DNA from 2 places in the Marinobacter sp. UBA2688 genome. Region 1 is predicted to be linked to the other one. Evidence: riboswitches for the same ligand, from Rfam matches in the RefSeq annotation. Region 1 holds a riboswitch; the other holds the start of a gene.

The links. A riboswitch is a leader RNA that binds a small molecule or an ion and turns the genes downstream of it on or off. The one in region 1 is predicted to bind cobalamin.
Region 2: another riboswitch for cobalamin. It lies ahead of B3M52_RS08240 (TonB-dependent receptor plug domain-containing protein); the one in region 1 lies ahead of B3M52_RS18895 (ribonucleoside-diphosphate reductase subunit alpha).

Annotation. Positions count from the first base shown of each region.
Region 1 is NZ_DELU01000027.1:236,984-245,377, forward strand. It holds gene B3M52_RS18880 (TonB-dependent siderophore receptor) at 1-1,980, shown strand, start outside; gene nhaB (sodium/proton antiporter NhaB) at 2,234-3,739, shown strand; gene B3M52_RS18890 (DUF3047 domain-containing protein) at 3,726-4,460, opposite strand; cobalamin riboswitch at 4,586-4,779, shown strand; gene B3M52_RS18895 (ribonucleoside-diphosphate reductase subunit alpha) at 4,890-7,655, shown strand; gene B3M52_RS18900 (ribonucleotide-diphosphate reductase subunit beta) at 7,690-8,394, shown strand, end outside.
Region 2 is NZ_DELU01000013.1:180,022-188,415, reverse strand. It holds gene B3M52_RS08250 (cobalamin-binding protein) at 1-306, opposite strand, end outside; gene B3M52_RS08245 (cobaltochelatase subunit CobN) at 300-4,511, opposite strand; gene B3M52_RS08240 (TonB-dependent receptor plug domain-containing protein) at 4,534-6,345, opposite strand; cobalamin riboswitch at 6,501-6,702, opposite strand; gene cobD (threonine-phosphate decarboxylase CobD) at 6,750-7,769, opposite strand; gene B3M52_RS08230 (cob(I)yrinic acid a,c-diamide adenosyltransferase) at 7,798-8,355, opposite strand.

The DNA of each region.
Region 1 (8,394 bases):
GCGACCCGCAGCGCCACGAAAACCGATACCCCGGTGATTGAAACCCCGCAATCAGTATCTGTTGTCAGCCGCGAAGACTGGGAAGAAAAAGGCGCCCGTACGGTGCAGCGCGCCGCCAGCTATACCCCGGGTGTGGGTACGAACCAGGTGGGGTCTTCCAACCGCTACGATTATCTGATTCTCCGCGGTTTTTCCGATGGCAGTATCAATAACACCTATCTGGATGGCCTGCGGGTGATGAACGACGGTGGCTCCTACAGCTCCTTTGCCATTGATCCCTGGTTTCTTGAGCGTATTGAGATTGTTAAAGGCCCGACCTCCGTTCTCTACGGCCAGGGCTCCCCTGGTGGGATTGTTGCCCTCACCAGCAAGCGTCCGGAGTTCCGGGATGGGGGTGAAATCCGTGTCTCGCTCGGCAACAACGCCCAGCGCAGCTTTGCCTTTGATGTCACCGGTTCGGTGGATGATGAGCAACGGGTTGCCTATCGTGTGACCGGCATTGCTTCCGCTGCTGACGCGCAACAGGACCACGTGGAACTGGACCGTCGCGCCATTGCCCCGTCGCTGACCTGGGACATGACCGACGAGACCAGCGTGACTCTGCTGGCCTACCTTCAACGTGATCCGGAAGGTGGCTACCACAGCGGTTTGCCGTACGAGGGCACGGTGGAGTCCCGCGACGGCCAGAAAATCGACAACACCTTTTTTGAGGGCGAACCGGACTACGACCTTTTCCGGCGCGACATGACCATGGTGGGATACGATCTGGAGCATCGAATCAATCGTAACTGGTCCGCCTTGCAGAAAGCCCGTTACCTGGATTCGGACGTTGAGTTGAAACAGGTTTATGCCTACGGCTGGGCCTCGGCCACTGAGCTTAACCGCTACTACTCCGGTGGCGATGAGGATCTGCAGGCACTCACCGTTGATAACCAGATTCAGGGGGAATTGACGACTGGCGCGGTGGATCACACCGTATTGGTGGGGGTGGACTATCAGCAGCGTGAGAACGACGTGGTCTGGCCGTCGGGCGCCTTTCCGGCCATCGATGCCTTCAATCCTGAGTACGGGGCCGATCCCTCTGCCCTATACCCCCCGCAACGCAATCTCCGTAAGCAGAAACAGACCGGGGTCTATCTGCAGGACCAGCTGGCCACCGGTGGCTGGCGGTTGACGTTGGGTGGCCGTTACGACTGGGTGGAGATCGAGAACACCAATCGTGACACCGGTGTAGTGACAGAGCTGGACGAAACCCAGTTCAGTGGCCGTGCCGGGCTGCTCTACCTGTTCGACAACGGCATTGCACCCTACGTGTCCCACTCCACGTCGTTTTCGCCCAGCGCCTATACCGACGAGAACGGCGACCTGCTGGCCCCGAGTGAAGGCAAGCAGATAGAAACCGGGCTTAGGTACCAGCCGGTGGGAACCACGGACCTGTATACGCTCTCTCTGTTCCGCATCAACCAGGAGAATCTGGCCACCAAGCAGCCACAGGAGTCCTTCTACCGCAGTATTGGTGAGATTGAGTCCCAGGGTGTGGAGCTGGAAGCCAAGGCGCAGCTGACGGAGAACCTGAATGTCCAGGCCGGATATGCGTTCACGGACGTCACCTTTGAGAAGTCCGAGGCCTATCGCGAGGGCAATGCCGCCAGCCAGGTGCCGGAACACCAGCTGACCCTGTGGGCCGGTTACCGGTTCACGCAGGGAGTCCTTAATGGGGCAAACGCGGGATTGGGTGTCCGTCACAACGCAGACATCTACGCCGATGATGCCAACACCAAAAAGGTGCCGGACTACACCCTGGTGGATCTGGCACTGGGCTACGATTTCAGCAAGCTCGGCCTGGAAGGCGTTTCTACCCGGCTGAACGTGAACAATCTGCTGGACAAGGAATACGTGGCGTCCTGCTACAACAGTCTGGACTTCTGTTACTTCGGGGCAGAACGTAACGTTACGGCGTCGGTTTCTTACCGGTTTTGACACGTAAGCGGGAAGTGATAACGGTCATAATAAACCCTGAGTGCTGAAAACAGAGTCGATTCCGGCTCTGTTTTTAAGTAATATTACGAAACTCTTTTGAGTGGTCGTCCGGCCACTCTTCCTTGTTTCATGTAAGACCAAATAGGCACTCACCCTGTACCTTTGGGGGATTACCGGTTACACAAATATCAAGGAAGATGCGGGCCTTCTGCCACACAATTCCAACAAACCGTTTACTCAGAAGATTCCCGCAATGCCCACAACCGTTCTCTCCGGCTTTACCCACAACTTCCTGGGTAATGCACCCGCCTGGTACAAACAGGTCATTCTTCTATTCCTGATTGCCAACCCCCTGATTGTCTGGACCCTTGGCCCGGCCGTGGCCGGTTGGGCGTTGGTGGGGGAGTTTATTTTTACTCTGGCCATGGCGCTGAAGTGTTATCCACTGTTACCGGGCGGGTTGCTGGCGATTGAAGCCCTGTTAGTGGGTATGACGTCAGCGGATGCGGTGTACCACGAGGTGTTGGTGAACTTCCCGGTCATCCTGCTGCTGATGTTCATGGTGGCTGGCATCTACTTTATGAAAGAGCTGCTGCTGGTGACGTTTACCCAGATCCTGGTGGGTGTGCGGTCAAAGTCCGCGTTGTCACTGCTGTTCTGTGCTGCTGCGGCCGTTCTATCCGCGTTCCTGGACGCGCTTACCGTCACCGCAGTCATCATCAGTGTCGCTGTCGGTTTTTACTCGGTGTACCACAAGGTAGCTTCCGGCAAGGGTTATCATCACTCTGATCACAACGCCAACAGCGATGAACACGTGATTGAGTTGCACCGGGAAGACCTGGACAAGTTCCGGGCCTTTCTGCGTAGCCTGCTGATGCACGGCGCCATTGGTACGGCCTTGGGGGGAGTCTCCACTATGGTGGGCGAACCCCAGAACCTGCTGATCGCCAAGGTAGTAGGGTGGGACTTTGTCAGTTTCTTCCTGCGCATGGCGCCGGTGAGCCTGCCGGTGCTGGTGGCCGGCCTGACCACCTGCTGGCTGCTGGAAAAGCTGCGCTGGTTTGGGTATGGCGCCCGGTTGCCCAAGCCTGTCCGCCAGGTACTGGAAGAGTTTGCTGACAACGAGCGCACCAAGCGCACGAAAGCCGACCAGGCTGCCCTGTGGGTGCAGGCAATGGCGGCCCTGGTGCTGGTTGTTGGGCTGGCGTTTCACCTGGCAGAGGTGGGATTGATCGGCCTTCTGGTGATTATCCTGATCACCTCGTTCACTGGCGTTACTGACGAGCACCAGATCGGTAAGGCCTTCCAGGAGTCGCTGCCATTTACCTCGTTGTTGGTGGTGTTTTTCGCCATCGTCGCGGTGATTCACGAGCAACACCTGTTCAAGCCGATCATCGATTTTGTGCTCAGCCTGCCTCAGGACCAGCAGCCGGGCATGTTCTTTATTGCCAACGGGTTGTTGTCGATGATCAGCGACAATGTGTTCGTAGCCACCGTTTACATCAGTGAAATCAAACAGGCGCTGGACGCCGGCAGTATCGACTACGAGCATTTCCAGGAGTTGGCCATCGCCATTAACACCGGCACCAACCTGCCCAGTGTGGCTACCCCCAATGGCCAGGCAGCGTTTCTGTTCCTGCTGACGTCTGCAATCGCTCCGCTGGTGCGATTGTCCTATGGGCGGATGGTTGTGATGGCGTTTCCCTATACCATCGTGATGGGCGCGGTAGGTCTGTTTTGCGTCATCAATCTGGTTTGACCAAGCGGACATCACCATACCAGGCGGTGGCAGATGCTCCGGTGTTGTCGGAATCCGACATGATGGCGACGCCCACCAGCTTCGGCGGCTCTCGGCCAAAGGCCTTGCGGTAGTCCGCAACGATATCCCGCTCCACCGTGACCCATTCGCCTGTGTTCGCCGTCCCGGAGTTCACCGCTACCATCATCGTGGTATCGGTGAACGGGTTGGCAATGATTTCGCCAACCGGCAGCCGGTTGGCCCAGATGTAGTTCAGCGCATTGCCCGGCAGTTCCTCCCCGAACACCACTTCCACGGTCTTGCGTTTGGCGCGCTCGAAAAAGCCGGCTTCGTCCGGCTCGAACTCAAAGGCCACGTAGATTCGCGCAGCGTAGTCATCGCCCTCCTTTCTACGGGCGTTTCCCTGCTCATAGACGTTCGACACTTTCCACCGCCATCGCAGGATCAGTGAATCCCCGGGTTCGACGGACACCCTGGCAATCAGCCCGGAGGCGCTGTTGTCCGTGGTGGCCATGACCACCTGCTCGCCGTTGTCGTCCGTCAACTGATAGCGACTGTGGCGGTCTATCTTTGGAAATTCCATCGGTTCCCAGCCATCTTCCAGGGACGTTATGGTCGAAAACGCGGTGATCAGTGAGTTTTCCGTGCTGTCAGCCTGGGCCGAAGTGGCCATCAACGAAAGGGCGAGGGCGGCCGTCAGGTATCTCGGTAGCGGTGTCATGGAATGCTCCTATGGGTTCGTTTACTGACCGGTAACCGTCGAAAAAGTGCCTTGTTGCGATTTACCTTAGTCTATATAGTGTTTATATCCTTGGCTTAGTACCAGATATAGTGATCAAAGGCTGATCAATCACAGATCGCCCTCGTCACGATGATCGTGGTACCGGGAATCCGGTGAGACTCCGGAACTGACGCGCAGCGGTATTGGGGAACGAGCGTGGCATAAAGACACTGGCGAATGCCGGGAAGTCGCCACGCAAGGCCGAGCCAACAGGTTCACGCCCCTGAGTCCGAAGACCTGCCAGGGAATACAACTGCACCTTCGCGTATCAAGGTGAGCAGATCGGTTTTGCGTTGTCTCTGTTCAGAGCAATGCTCGCCCCTGCGTACGCGAAGGTCTTGGCATAAACGCGTACTCAGGAGAACCGACATGTCCACTGCCATCCTGGCCGAGCCCGGCCAATCTGCCTCAACCAGCACTGCCTCCCTACAGGTTATTAAACGTAATGGCGCCCTGGTTGGATTCGACGCCAGCAAAATCAGTGTTGCTGTGACCAAAGCGTTTCTTGCCGTCGAAGGCGATGAAGCAGCAGGCTCGGCTCGCATTCACGATTCCGTGGAGCAGGTTACCCATCAGGTCATGCAGGCCATCAGCCGACGCTTGAAAGCTGGCGGCAAGGTGCACATTGAAGATATCCAGGACCAGGTGGAACTGGCGCTGATGCGGGCGGAGGAGCAGAAAGTGGCCCGCGCCTATGTACTCTACCGGGAGGCTCATGCCCAGGAGCGGGCCAGCCTGGCGCCGGTGGAGGCCCATCCCACGCTCACGGTGAAAAAAGCCAACGGTGAGGCCGCGCCGCTGGATCTGGGGCTGATGAAAGTCCAGGTGGAGCGTGCCAGCCAGGGATTGGAGGGCATCGATGGCGAATCCCTGGTGGAAGGGGCGCTGCGGAACCTGTACGACGGTATCGCTGAGGAGGAGGTGCTGTCTGCGCTGATCATGACCGCCCGCGGCCGCATCGAGCAGGAACCGGACTACAGTGCCGTAACCGCTCGTCTGCTGCTGGAACAACTCAGGCTGGAAACCGCGGCCGCCTTGAGCCTGCCCCTAAGTTTGCCGCTGGCGGAAATATACCCGCAGGCCCTGAGCACCTTCATTGAGCAGGGTATCCACTACGAGCTGCTGGACGACGCCATGGCGGCGTTCGACCTGGAACGCCTGGGTGCTGCCCTCAAGCCGGAGCGGGACCACCAGTTTGGGTTCCTCGGCCTGCAGACTCTCTACGACCGCTATTTCCTCAACTGGAAAGGTGACCGGCTGGAGTTGCCCCAGGTCTTCTTCATGCGCGTGTCCATGGGTCTGGCGTTGCAGGAAGACGACCCCAATGCCCGGGCCATTGAGTTCTACGACCTGTTGTCATCCTTCGACTACATGGCCTCCACGCCAACCCTGTTCAACAGTGGTACCCGACATTCCCAGCTTTCATCCTGCTACCTCACCACCGTTCAGGATGATCTGGAGGGTATCTATGGTGCCATCCGTGACAACGCCATGCTGTCCAAGTGGGCCGGCGGCCTGGGTAACGACTGGACGCCAGTCAGGGCTTTGGGCTCCCACATCAAGGGTACCAACGGCAGCAGCCAGGGTGTGGTGCCATTCCTGAAAGTGGTGAACGACACGGCGGTGGCGGTGAATCAGGGCGGCAAGCGCAAGGGCGCCGTGTGCGCTTACCTGGAAAGCTGGCACCTGGATATTGAGGAGTTCCTGGAGCTACGCAAGAACACCGGCGATGAGCGTCGTCGTACCCACGACATGAACACCGCCAACTGGGTACCGGACCTGCTGATCGAGCGCATGCGCAGTGATCAGGACTGGACCCTGTTCTCGCCAAACGACACTCCGGACTTGCATGACCTCTATGGCAACGCATTCCGGGCGCGGTACCAGGAATACGAAGCTATGGCGGCCAGGGGCGAGATCACTCTGTTCAATACGGTGTCCGCCAAACAGCTCTGGCGCAAGATGCTGACCGTGCTGTTCGAGACCGGTCATCCGTGGATCACCTTCAAGGACCCCTGCAACCTGCGCTCACCGCAGCAGCATCGGGGCGTGGTGCACAGCTCCAACCTGTGTACCGAGATCACCCTGAACACCAGTGCGGATGAGATCGCCGTGTGCAACCTGGGGTCCATCAACCTGGCGGCCCATGTCCACAACGGTGAGCTGGATGTCCAGCGCCTAGAACGCACGGTCAATACTGCGGTCCGCATGCTCGATAACGTGGTCGACATCAATTACTACGCAGTGCCCCAGGCGAAGAGTTCCAATTTCAAGCATCGGCCCGTTGGTCTCGGCCTGATGGGCTTTCAGGATGCGTTGTATCGGCTCAACCTGCCCTACACCAGCGCGGAAGCGGTGGAGTTTGCCGATGTGGCGATGGAGCAGATCAGTTATTTCGCGATCCGGGCCTCGGCTGCGCTGGCCGGTGAACGCGGTGCCTACGAGACCTACGAAGGCTCGTTGTGGCATCAGGGTATTCTGCCCATTGACTCAATCAACCTGTTGAAAGAGGCCCGTCAGGACGGCGACCTGAGCCTGAATACCAGCAGCCGCCTGGACTGGACGGCGGTGCGGAAGCTCATCGCCCGCAATGGCATGCGTAACAGCAATGTGATGGCCATTGCGCCAACGGCGACCATCTCCAACATCGTCGGTGTCTCCCAATCCATCGAACCGGCGTACCAGAACCTGTTCGTGAAATCGAATCTCTCCGGCGAGTTCACGGTGGTTAATCCATCTCTGGTTCGTGATCTGAAAGCTGAGGGTCTGTGGGACAACGTGATGGTGAACGATCTCAAGTACTTCGATGGCAGCGTGCAGCAGATTGATCGTATTCCCGCGGAACTGAAGGCCCGCTACGCCACCGCCTTTGAGATCGATGCCCGCTGGCTGGTGGAGGCGGCGGCCAGGCGCCAGAAATGGCTGGACCAGGCCCAGAGCCTGAACCTTTACATGGCGGAACCCAGCGGCAAAAAGCTGGATGAGTTGTATCAGCTGGCCTGGGAACGTGGACTGAAAACCACCTATTACCTGCGCTCGCTGGGGGCCACGGGTGCTGAGAAAACCGCGCCGGTAGCAGCACCGCAACCACAGGTATGCAGCATTGATGAGCCGGACTGCGAAGCCTGCCAGTAAACCCGACCGCCACCAAGATTCTAGAGGTTAAAAGATGCTCAACTGGGACGACGAACCAAACACCCAAACCCGCCCGGCTACCCAGGAGGGTCCGGCCCCGGTCAATGTCGATGACAAGCGCGTTATCAACGGCGAAACCGACATCAATCAGCTGGCACCCTTCAAGTACCCCTGGGCCTGGGAATACTTCATGAATGCCAACAAGAACCACTGGACGCCGCTGGACGTGAACATGGCTCAGGACGTTCACGACTACCACCACCGCCTGTCTGCGCCGGAAAAGCACGTGTATGAGAACGTGCTGGCCTACCTCACCACCTCCGACATCCTGGCGATGCGCAACATCGGCCTGGCGGTGATGGAGAAGATGAGTGCCCCGGAATTGCAGATTTACCAAGCGCGGCAGGTGTACGAGGAAGCCATGCACACCTGGGCCTACCAGCACTGCATTGAAACCCTCAACCTGGACCAGAGCGAGATCTACAATCGCTATCGGGTGGTTCCCGCGATCAACGGCAAGATCCAGATGGCCAACCGCCGGCTGGATGCCGCCATGCGCTCTGACATGAACCTGCGCAACAAGGACGACCTGCAGGAATTCATTATGTCCTACCTGTTCTTCGCAGCGGTCTTTGAGGGTGCCTGGTTCTACAACGGTTTCAGCCCCATCTTCGCCCTGCAGCGTCGGGGCCTGATGCGGGGCACCGGTGAGCAACTGCAGTACATCCTGCGGGACGAA
Region 2 (8,394 bases), on a different contig from region 1:
AGGTTTCAGTGCCATCAGGCGCTCAAGGTCCATGCGAGTGTGGCTACCCACAGAGGTGACCTGCTTCGCCTGCTCGGGGTAATCACTGTACGAAACCACCGCGATGACCTGATCACCGGCGCCTGCAGCCCAGACAAGTTCGGTTGCTCCGGGAGACAAGGCCGCGATCCGGCTGGCCGGTTGTTCAAGGCAGACTTCCTGGCCGGTGTCGTCGGTTGCACATCGCTCAGTACCGGCCACAGCCCCCGGTGACATGGCCAGAGCTAACGACATCAGCGCAGCGGTATGCCGGAACGATTTCAACATGAGGCCCTCTGGTTTCCGGGAGTCTGACAATCATCGTTGGCAGCGCCTATCGGGGGAAAGTCGGCCGACCCACCTTTTCGCGCGGATTCGAAGGCTTCCCGCTGCCGGGGGTCCAACTGGTCCGCGACCCAATCCATCAGCGGGTGATCCGGACGGGTGTGGCCACTGCCGGGAAGGCCATGGTCGATGATGTTTCCCGCGAAGTCACGTGCCAGGGCCTGACGGGTGAAGACGTCCGCCTCCCAGAAGCCCCGTTTCGCAGCAAGGAGCGCAATCGCCTGCATGTGGGTTTTGACATGTACGTTGTGGCCCTCTGCCAGGAAGTCGTCCAGGCCAAGGCCGTGGCGATCCTGAAAGTACACTTCATTGACCTCATCCCAGACGCTGGAGCGAAGCACCTGGGGACTCGTTATTTGCCAGCCCCAGAGGTTGTCGAGAAAATCACTGCCCATGGTGCGGGCACCGGCGTAGCCGTGCTCCATCAGTGGGGCCAACCATTGCGGATTCAGGTTACGGGCTCTCAGCTCTACCTGCAGCGCTCGCTGAAGCGAATCCACCCGTGGATTTCGCGGGTCTGCGTACTGAAGCACCCGGTTCTGCGGTGGCTTGCCGCGCAAGTGCTCCACGGCGTTGGACAGCCCGCCCTGGAAATCGAAACCGTCATCGTTGTCCAGCAGGCCATAGAGGTGGCTGGCCCACCCAAGATAGGTATGGTTCACCGACCGCAATTGTCGGTCGAAAGCATCGTGAGCAGGTTCACCCTGTCTGCCCTTGCCATAGACGTGCCCCATCCGCCGGCGATAGGCGTCACCCAGTTGCTCCCGGTCCTGCCAGACACCCGTGCGGGTAGCAAGCCGATTAACCCCCGCACCGTATGCGCCCGGAGCCGTACCGAAGACCCGGTATGCGGCCTTTGCCCCCGCATCCCGAGCCGACGCACCTGCGGCCAGCAGTACTCGTGTGTCAGCGACCCAGTGGGCGGCAACACCGTTGGTGGACAGGGATTCCTCACCCGGCTTACGCATGTCGACCGGCAGAACCGATAACGCCTGGTCCAGTGCCTCTTCCAGCTCGGGGTGCTCGGCCCTGATGGATCCCGCCGCGCCTGCCAAGGCGTAACGCGATGCCATATCCAGCCATTCCAGTTGGCTTTCATAGAGATCCCGGAACAAGCCGGACGTGGTGAAAACCACATTGCGGCGAATGGGTGTATCGGTTCCCGGGCCCGCTGGCAAACGCTCCAGGCCTTTCACGATGCCCCGACTGTTCCACACCGGGCGCACACCTAATAGCTTCATGCCAAACGCGATCATGACCCCTTCGTCTCGCACCGTATCCGAGGCCCAGAGCACCAGTGCATCGCTTTGTTCTGAGGTGCTGTCTTTTGTGGCCCTGGCCTCCTCGACCAGTTCTTCAGCCAGCGACCAGGCCACACGGGTTGGAATCAAGTCATCCGACAAGGCGTGAAAATTGCGCCCCGTTGGCAATACCGCCGGCGTTCGCAATGGATCATTGCCCTGCCCCGGAGCAACAAACCGGCCATTCAACGCGTTGAGAAAGCTGGTGCGCTCAGAAGCAGGAGACGCTTCAAGATCGGTGCGCCAGGCTGGCTCTGGCTTGCCGGCCTTACCCGCCATGGAGTCGAGCATGGTGTCCACCATGTCTGTGCTCCAGTCCTGGCCAAACACGTGCAGCCCCAGGGGCATAAAGTGTTCCTGCATATCAGTGACGTAGTGGCCGGCTTCATGAACCAGCAGGTCGGATGAAAGTTCATCGAGGGACACCTCCTCCACCGACAATCCCATCTCGCCAGCGATTTCCTGTTCGAGATCGTCGGAGATATCCAGCACCTGGATTTTCTCCCGCAGCATCTTTAGCGCCCGCTCCCTGGTAGGGCTGTCGGGCTCATTGGCGGACTCCCAGGTTTCCACGAGCTGTCGGAGCTCCAGCAGTTCGTCATAAAGCTCCGTTGCGGCCAGCGGCGGCGTCAGGTGACTGATCATGACTCCCAGCGCCCGGCGCTTGGCCTGGATGCCCTCGCCCACACCGTCGACGATGTAAGGGTAGATCAATGGCAGGTCGCCCCCCAGCAGGTCCGGATAGTCATCCCCAGTCAAACCAGCACGGCGGCGTGGCAGGAATTCCCTAGTTGAGTGGCGCCCAACGTAGACCAGCGCATCAGCCTGGTAGTGATCCCGTAACCAGTGGTAGAAACCCACGTACTGGTGGGTCGGGGGGAAGGTGGTGTTGGCGTGCAACAATTCCTCGTCCACTTCCCAGCCTCGGGGCGGTTGCGGACCGATATAGATATTACCGAATCGAAGCCCAGGGAAAATCAGCCTGTCATCAACCACCATGGACTGGCCCGGCGCTTCTCCCCACCCCTTTAGTCCGGGAATGCCCGTATCGGCCAGTGCAACCCGGCTGTCATCCAGTTCCGCACTGTGACCACCTTCATCGAGACGTGCTTGCCAGAGCGCTTCGTACTCGTCCAGTCGGCTCAGGGCCGCCTTTCGGTTCGGGTGCTGGAGATGTTCAATCAGGTGCCGCAAGTCACGAATGCCCCGACTCAACAGACCGGTTGCCAATTCTTTCTCGCCCAACCTATGTGCCTGCTCAAGTCGCTCATGCAAATAACCCAGGGGGCCATGGACCATTTCCTGCTGGACAACCCTTGGCAAGGTTTCGAGATACTGACGATAGGTTCTGCCCGCCATTGAGGCAACGTCACCGGCCATTTCCCTCAGCGCGCGAGGATCATCCGGCAGACTCACGCCCCGTTGCTGGAGCAGGTCGGTGAGGGCTTCCGGACTCTCCGGCAGCGGGCCAGTCTCGTAGCCCTCGGCTTTAAGCCAGTGCAGCATTTCATATAGGGAAGCTGGCACATCGAGATTGTCCGCCCCAATATTCTGCCGGCCCGGTGGATGATTGTAGTAGATGATGGCCACGCGCTTGTCGGCGTTGCCCTTGGCTTGCAGCGTCTGCCAGCGTTTCAGGCGGTCCGCAACGGCGTCCACCCGCTCCGGCACCGGCTGGGTAAGCGTCAGAGCCACACCGGTGTTTTCGTCAATCACTTCCGGCTCCGCCGTAGCCAGCACCATAGGCTGACTGACCCCCTGGAGCTCGGGCATCGCCAATTTGTAGTGCACCTTGTCAGACGGAATACCATCGATCGACAATTGCCATTGGTTGGTGGTGCGGGAGGCCAGGCGCAAGCCCTTGATCACCGGCACATTCAACCGGACCAACGCTTCCGTGACCTGACGCCGACCCTCGCCGCCTCCAATAATAAAGTCCTGAAGACTGACAATACCGGATAGTGTCGCCGGGCCTACCGTTTCATTCAGGGCACGAACAGCCTCCAGGCTGGCACCACCCCAACGGGACAGAATTGCAAAGCATTGCATCCCTCTGGATTCCATCGCTGCACAGGTTGCATCCAGCAGTGCCCGATCGCCCGGGCGATCACCGCTATCCAGGTCCAGAAGCGCGACCACGGGGCCTGATTGCAGGTTAAGGTTCGCCGCGCTATCTGTGGCTTCACCATTACGGTAATAGCGGATCAGCGACCGGGGCGGCAGATCCGGCACGTCAAACTCTTCGCCCGCCTGAACAAGCAACCAACGCAATAAGGCATCCAGGTGTTGCGGGGTGCGTCCCTGGTATAGGGCCCGGCCTTCAAGCCAGGGTTCCTGTTCGGGGAAACGGGCCTTAAGCTCTGCCAGATGGGCTTTCAAGTCCGTGCCGGGGTCCGGCGCTTTCATCACGTTGTTCAGGGTCGTGGCATCCAGCCCTTCCAGGGGCTTGCGCCCCTGTAACCGTGACAGCACAGTCAGCGCCCTGTCGCCATTCACCCCCAGAATCGGAAACTCGCGAACGGCGGCCTGCTCGCCCACAGCACGCTCAATCCGGCCCACCTGCTCTCCGAAAACCGCCGCCATCAATAAGGCATCGGCCTGGCTCACCAGATCGTCGAGAGCGCTGTTGTCCAGGTTTGCCAATTGCTCCGGTGTTCGCAGAATAATGCGGTGATCTGGCTGGGCTGCCAGAAAGCGTTCCGCACCAGCAGCCATCTCCGCAGCGGAACGCTCAGACACTACCCCAAATACCGTGGCGCCGGACACTGGTTGGGACAGCATCAACAGAAGCCCGGAAAGGCAGCCGAACAACGGGCGTCTCAGAGTCCTATACAGGCGCTCAATCATGCCCTTACCTCTCCATGGTTGATCATAGGTCGTAGCGAATCGTCAGCATTGCGGTGCGGCCAGCGGCTATGTAAGCACTTCCATCAAAGCGCTGCGCCGTGGCGTATTCTCTGTCCAGCACGTTGTCGACCGTCAGATTGGTGGTCCAATGGCTGTCGATTTCCCACTTTGCCCGCAGGTCCCAAGTGACAAAGCCGGCAATGCGCTCTTCATTCTCTGCGTCGTCGTAGCGATACCCCTGGCCCTTAACGGTGGTTCCCAACGACACTCGGCCGAAGTCACGATCCAGATCCACCCGGAACTGTTTCGCGCTACGGCGACGAATTCGATTGTCGGTCTCACGGTCGCGGGGGTCGGTTACCGAGGCCCCAGCCTGCACGGTCCATTCGTCCAATTCCAGGCCAGCACTCAGCTCAACCCCCCTGATGCGTGCTTCGTTAACATTGAATGGTGCGAACCGACCGTCCCTAAAGACAAATACAATCAGATCATCAGCGTCTGTCTGATAGATCGCGGCATCCCAGAACCAACGGGCGTAATTTCCGCCAATACCAAGCTCCACGCTACCTGCGGTTTCCGGTTGAAGATCCGCATTGCCGAAGTTCGGGAAGTAGAGGTCATTGAACGTGGGCGCCCGGAAAGATGTGCTGTAGCTCACCCTTACTCTATGGTTGCGATCCATATCGACACCCATGGCGATCGCACCGGTTTCCTCACGACCAAAAGCCTCGTTATCGTCGGCGCGCAAACTCAACTGAAAGTCCGTCGGACCAAAATTCAACAGGGCCTGACCAAAAACAGCGGCGTTGGTGCGGCTGGTTTCGTCAAAGTCGGTGGTGCTGTCTACTTCATCCATCAAGAGTTCACCGCCCAAGATGTACTCATGGCGGCCGACACTGATCTGGTTCTCCCAACGGGCACTGCGGGTTTTGGTATCGAAGGTGCTGTCACCAAATTCGTCCCGTGTATCCTGCTCATCAATGGATTCGGCTAACAGGATACGGCTCCGCCAATAGTCGCTGATGGGCGCGTCCAGACGAACACCAACGGTTTGGATAGCAAAATCTGTATCACCGCCCTCGAACTCGGTATTGCCCTGGGCACGCATGAGGACAACGCCGGCTTCCCCACCGGAGTCGAACTGGTGAGCAACGGACGCCAGGGCTGAAGTGTTACGAAAGCCCTTGTCTTCGCCCCCTTCAACAATGGCCGTGCCGTCAGTTTCCAGATGGCTTGCGCTCAGACTGTATGTCATCCGGCCTTCAGAGCCGGCCGTTCCAGCTACATACTCCTGGGTGTTAAAGTTGCCACCGCCTGCCTGAACCCATCCCTCGCGGCCCTTTTCGGCGCTATGCGTGAAGGCCTGGATAACCCCGCCCACGGCATCGGCCCCGTACAGGTTACTGCGGGAACCCCGAACAATTTCTACCCTTTCCACCATTTGCGGCGGGAAATACTGCCAGGCAGCACTACCACTGGTGGCCGAGCGCAAACGAATGCCGTCCACCAGGAAAACCGTGGATTCGCTGCCGGTACCCCGGGTGTAGACACTGGTGTTCTTACCGAACGAGCCGTTGCTGGTGATATCAATGCCGGGTTGGCCCATCAGCAGCTCGTCGAACGTTTGAGGCTGCAAGCGTTCGATCGCCTCTTCATCGATCACCGTGACCGATGAGTCACTTTCGCCCCGGGTCTTCGGACCAAGCGTGGCCGTAACAACAATGGGGTCAAGTGCCGAGACCATTACCTCTTCGTCGGCTAGCGCACTGGAAACTGGCAGGAACACAAGGGGGAGGCCGGAAAATAGAACCGGCAAAGACTTCGAACAACTCATAATCAACACTCGCTGGCAAACCACGCGCACCCGCGTGATGGTTATTGTGTTGCGGAGTTTGAGTATGAGATTGGGGAGGCAGGATACGAGTCAGAGTACGGGTGTGAGACCGACGCAACTCTCCCACCGCCGTCGCCCTCCGCAACTTCCGGTGTGCATTCAGGCCGGTCTCCGGGCTTGCGAGTGGATCAGCCTGTTGGACTGGTCCGGGGCAATCACCTTCCCATGCATGATGCACAGTGGCTTTTTCGATTGCCTTTAGCTCGCTTACCGTTGCGGGGGCAGCGTCGGACTTTAACCGACTTCCCGTTTTACGCTTTCCGGCGGGGATACCGCAAAAAAGCGTTACCTGAACACGGTGTTCATCGAATCGGGCGCCAAACTAGCAGCCCTTATGTGCTAAATCAATACAGATGGCTTAAATACAGTGCCTGCTCTAACCGCGTCCATTCCGGTTCTGAGCCGGGCAATCCAAAGCGCAGCGCAGCAGGATTCTCGAACTCCCGAACGAGGATTCCCCGCCGTGCGAGTTCGCCTGCAATGTCCGCCGCCCGGCCATGCCGAACGTATCGAAAGAGCGCCGTTCCTGCGGCTCCTTCAAGGCCATGCCGCGACAGGCAGTCCGCCAACCGCTGGCTTTCACTGTGCAGTCGCTCCATCGTCGCAGCTTGCCACTGGGTGTCCGCCAGCGCCTGGCCCATGATAAATCGCGCAGGGCCACTGATTGACCAGGGCCCGATCATTGCACCCAATCGGCGAATAATATCCGGGTCTCCCACCGCAGCTCCGGCCCGCAGGCCCGCCAGGCCGAAAAACTTACCCAGGGATCTCATGACGATAAGACCGGGTCTGTCGGTCGCATACCCGACACTGAGTTCCGGAGTGGCATCGACGAACGCCTCGTCTACAATCAGCCACCCACCACGACGTTGAAGCCGCTGATGCCAGCTCAGCAACCGGTCCGGATCAACAACCTGGCCAGTGGGATTATTTGGATTGATCCACACCAGCACGTCCAGCTCGTCCAGCCAGCTTTCGTCATCATCCGCTAGCTGATCATTGCCAATCTCGATCACCCGATGGCCGGCAGCAGCCCAGTTATGACCATGCTCCTGGTACCCCGGAGAGGGCACACCTACCCGGCACGGCTGTCGTAAACGGGGCAAGTGCATGATTGCCGCCTGGCTACCAGCCAGGGCCATACATGCGGCGCTATCCGGTGCACCCACCCATTGTCTGATGAGTGGCTCCAGGCCATCGTCTGGCTCCGGCAGGCGACGCCAGACCTCTTCCGGGATCGCCGGAACAGGCCACCCATGCGGATTGATACCGGTGGACAGGTCCAGCCATTGATCCAGCGGGGTGCCCCACGTTTTTGCGGCGGCCCGTAGCCGGCCACCATGTTCCAGCGGCGACAAATTCACGCTTCAATACCCTGGTCTCGGGCCAGCATTATTTTCCCGGCACCCAAAGCACATCGTCCTTACCCTGGTTGTTGGCGTGTCTGGCAAGGACAAACAGCAAATCAGACAGCCGGTTCATGTATTCCAGCACCAACGGGCTGATGTCCTGCTCTTCCTGTAGCTGAGCAATGATGCGCTCAGCACGCCGCGTTACCGTGCGGGCATGGTGGAGATGCGTAGCCGCAGCATTGCCTGCGGGCAGGATAAAGGAGCGAAGCGACGGAATATCCGCGTTGAACTGGTCGATCTCCTGCTCAAGCTCAACGGTCTTGCCCTCGGCAAGCCTCAGTGGCGGGTATTTCGGGTTCTCCACGATCGGGGTACACAGATCCGCCCCGACATCAAACAGGTCGTTCTGGATGCGTGCCAGTATCACGTCCAGTTCGTCGTCCACATGCAGCCGCGCGAGACCAATCACTGCGTTGGCCTCATCCACCGTACCGTAGGCTTCCACACGCAGGTCATGCTTGGCGACGCGGCTGCCGTCGCCAAGACCGGTATCGCCCTTGTCTCCGGTTTTCGTATAGATCTTGGTGAGCCTGACCATTCATGTCTCCCGTGAACCGGTTCTGTCAGTATTCAAAGC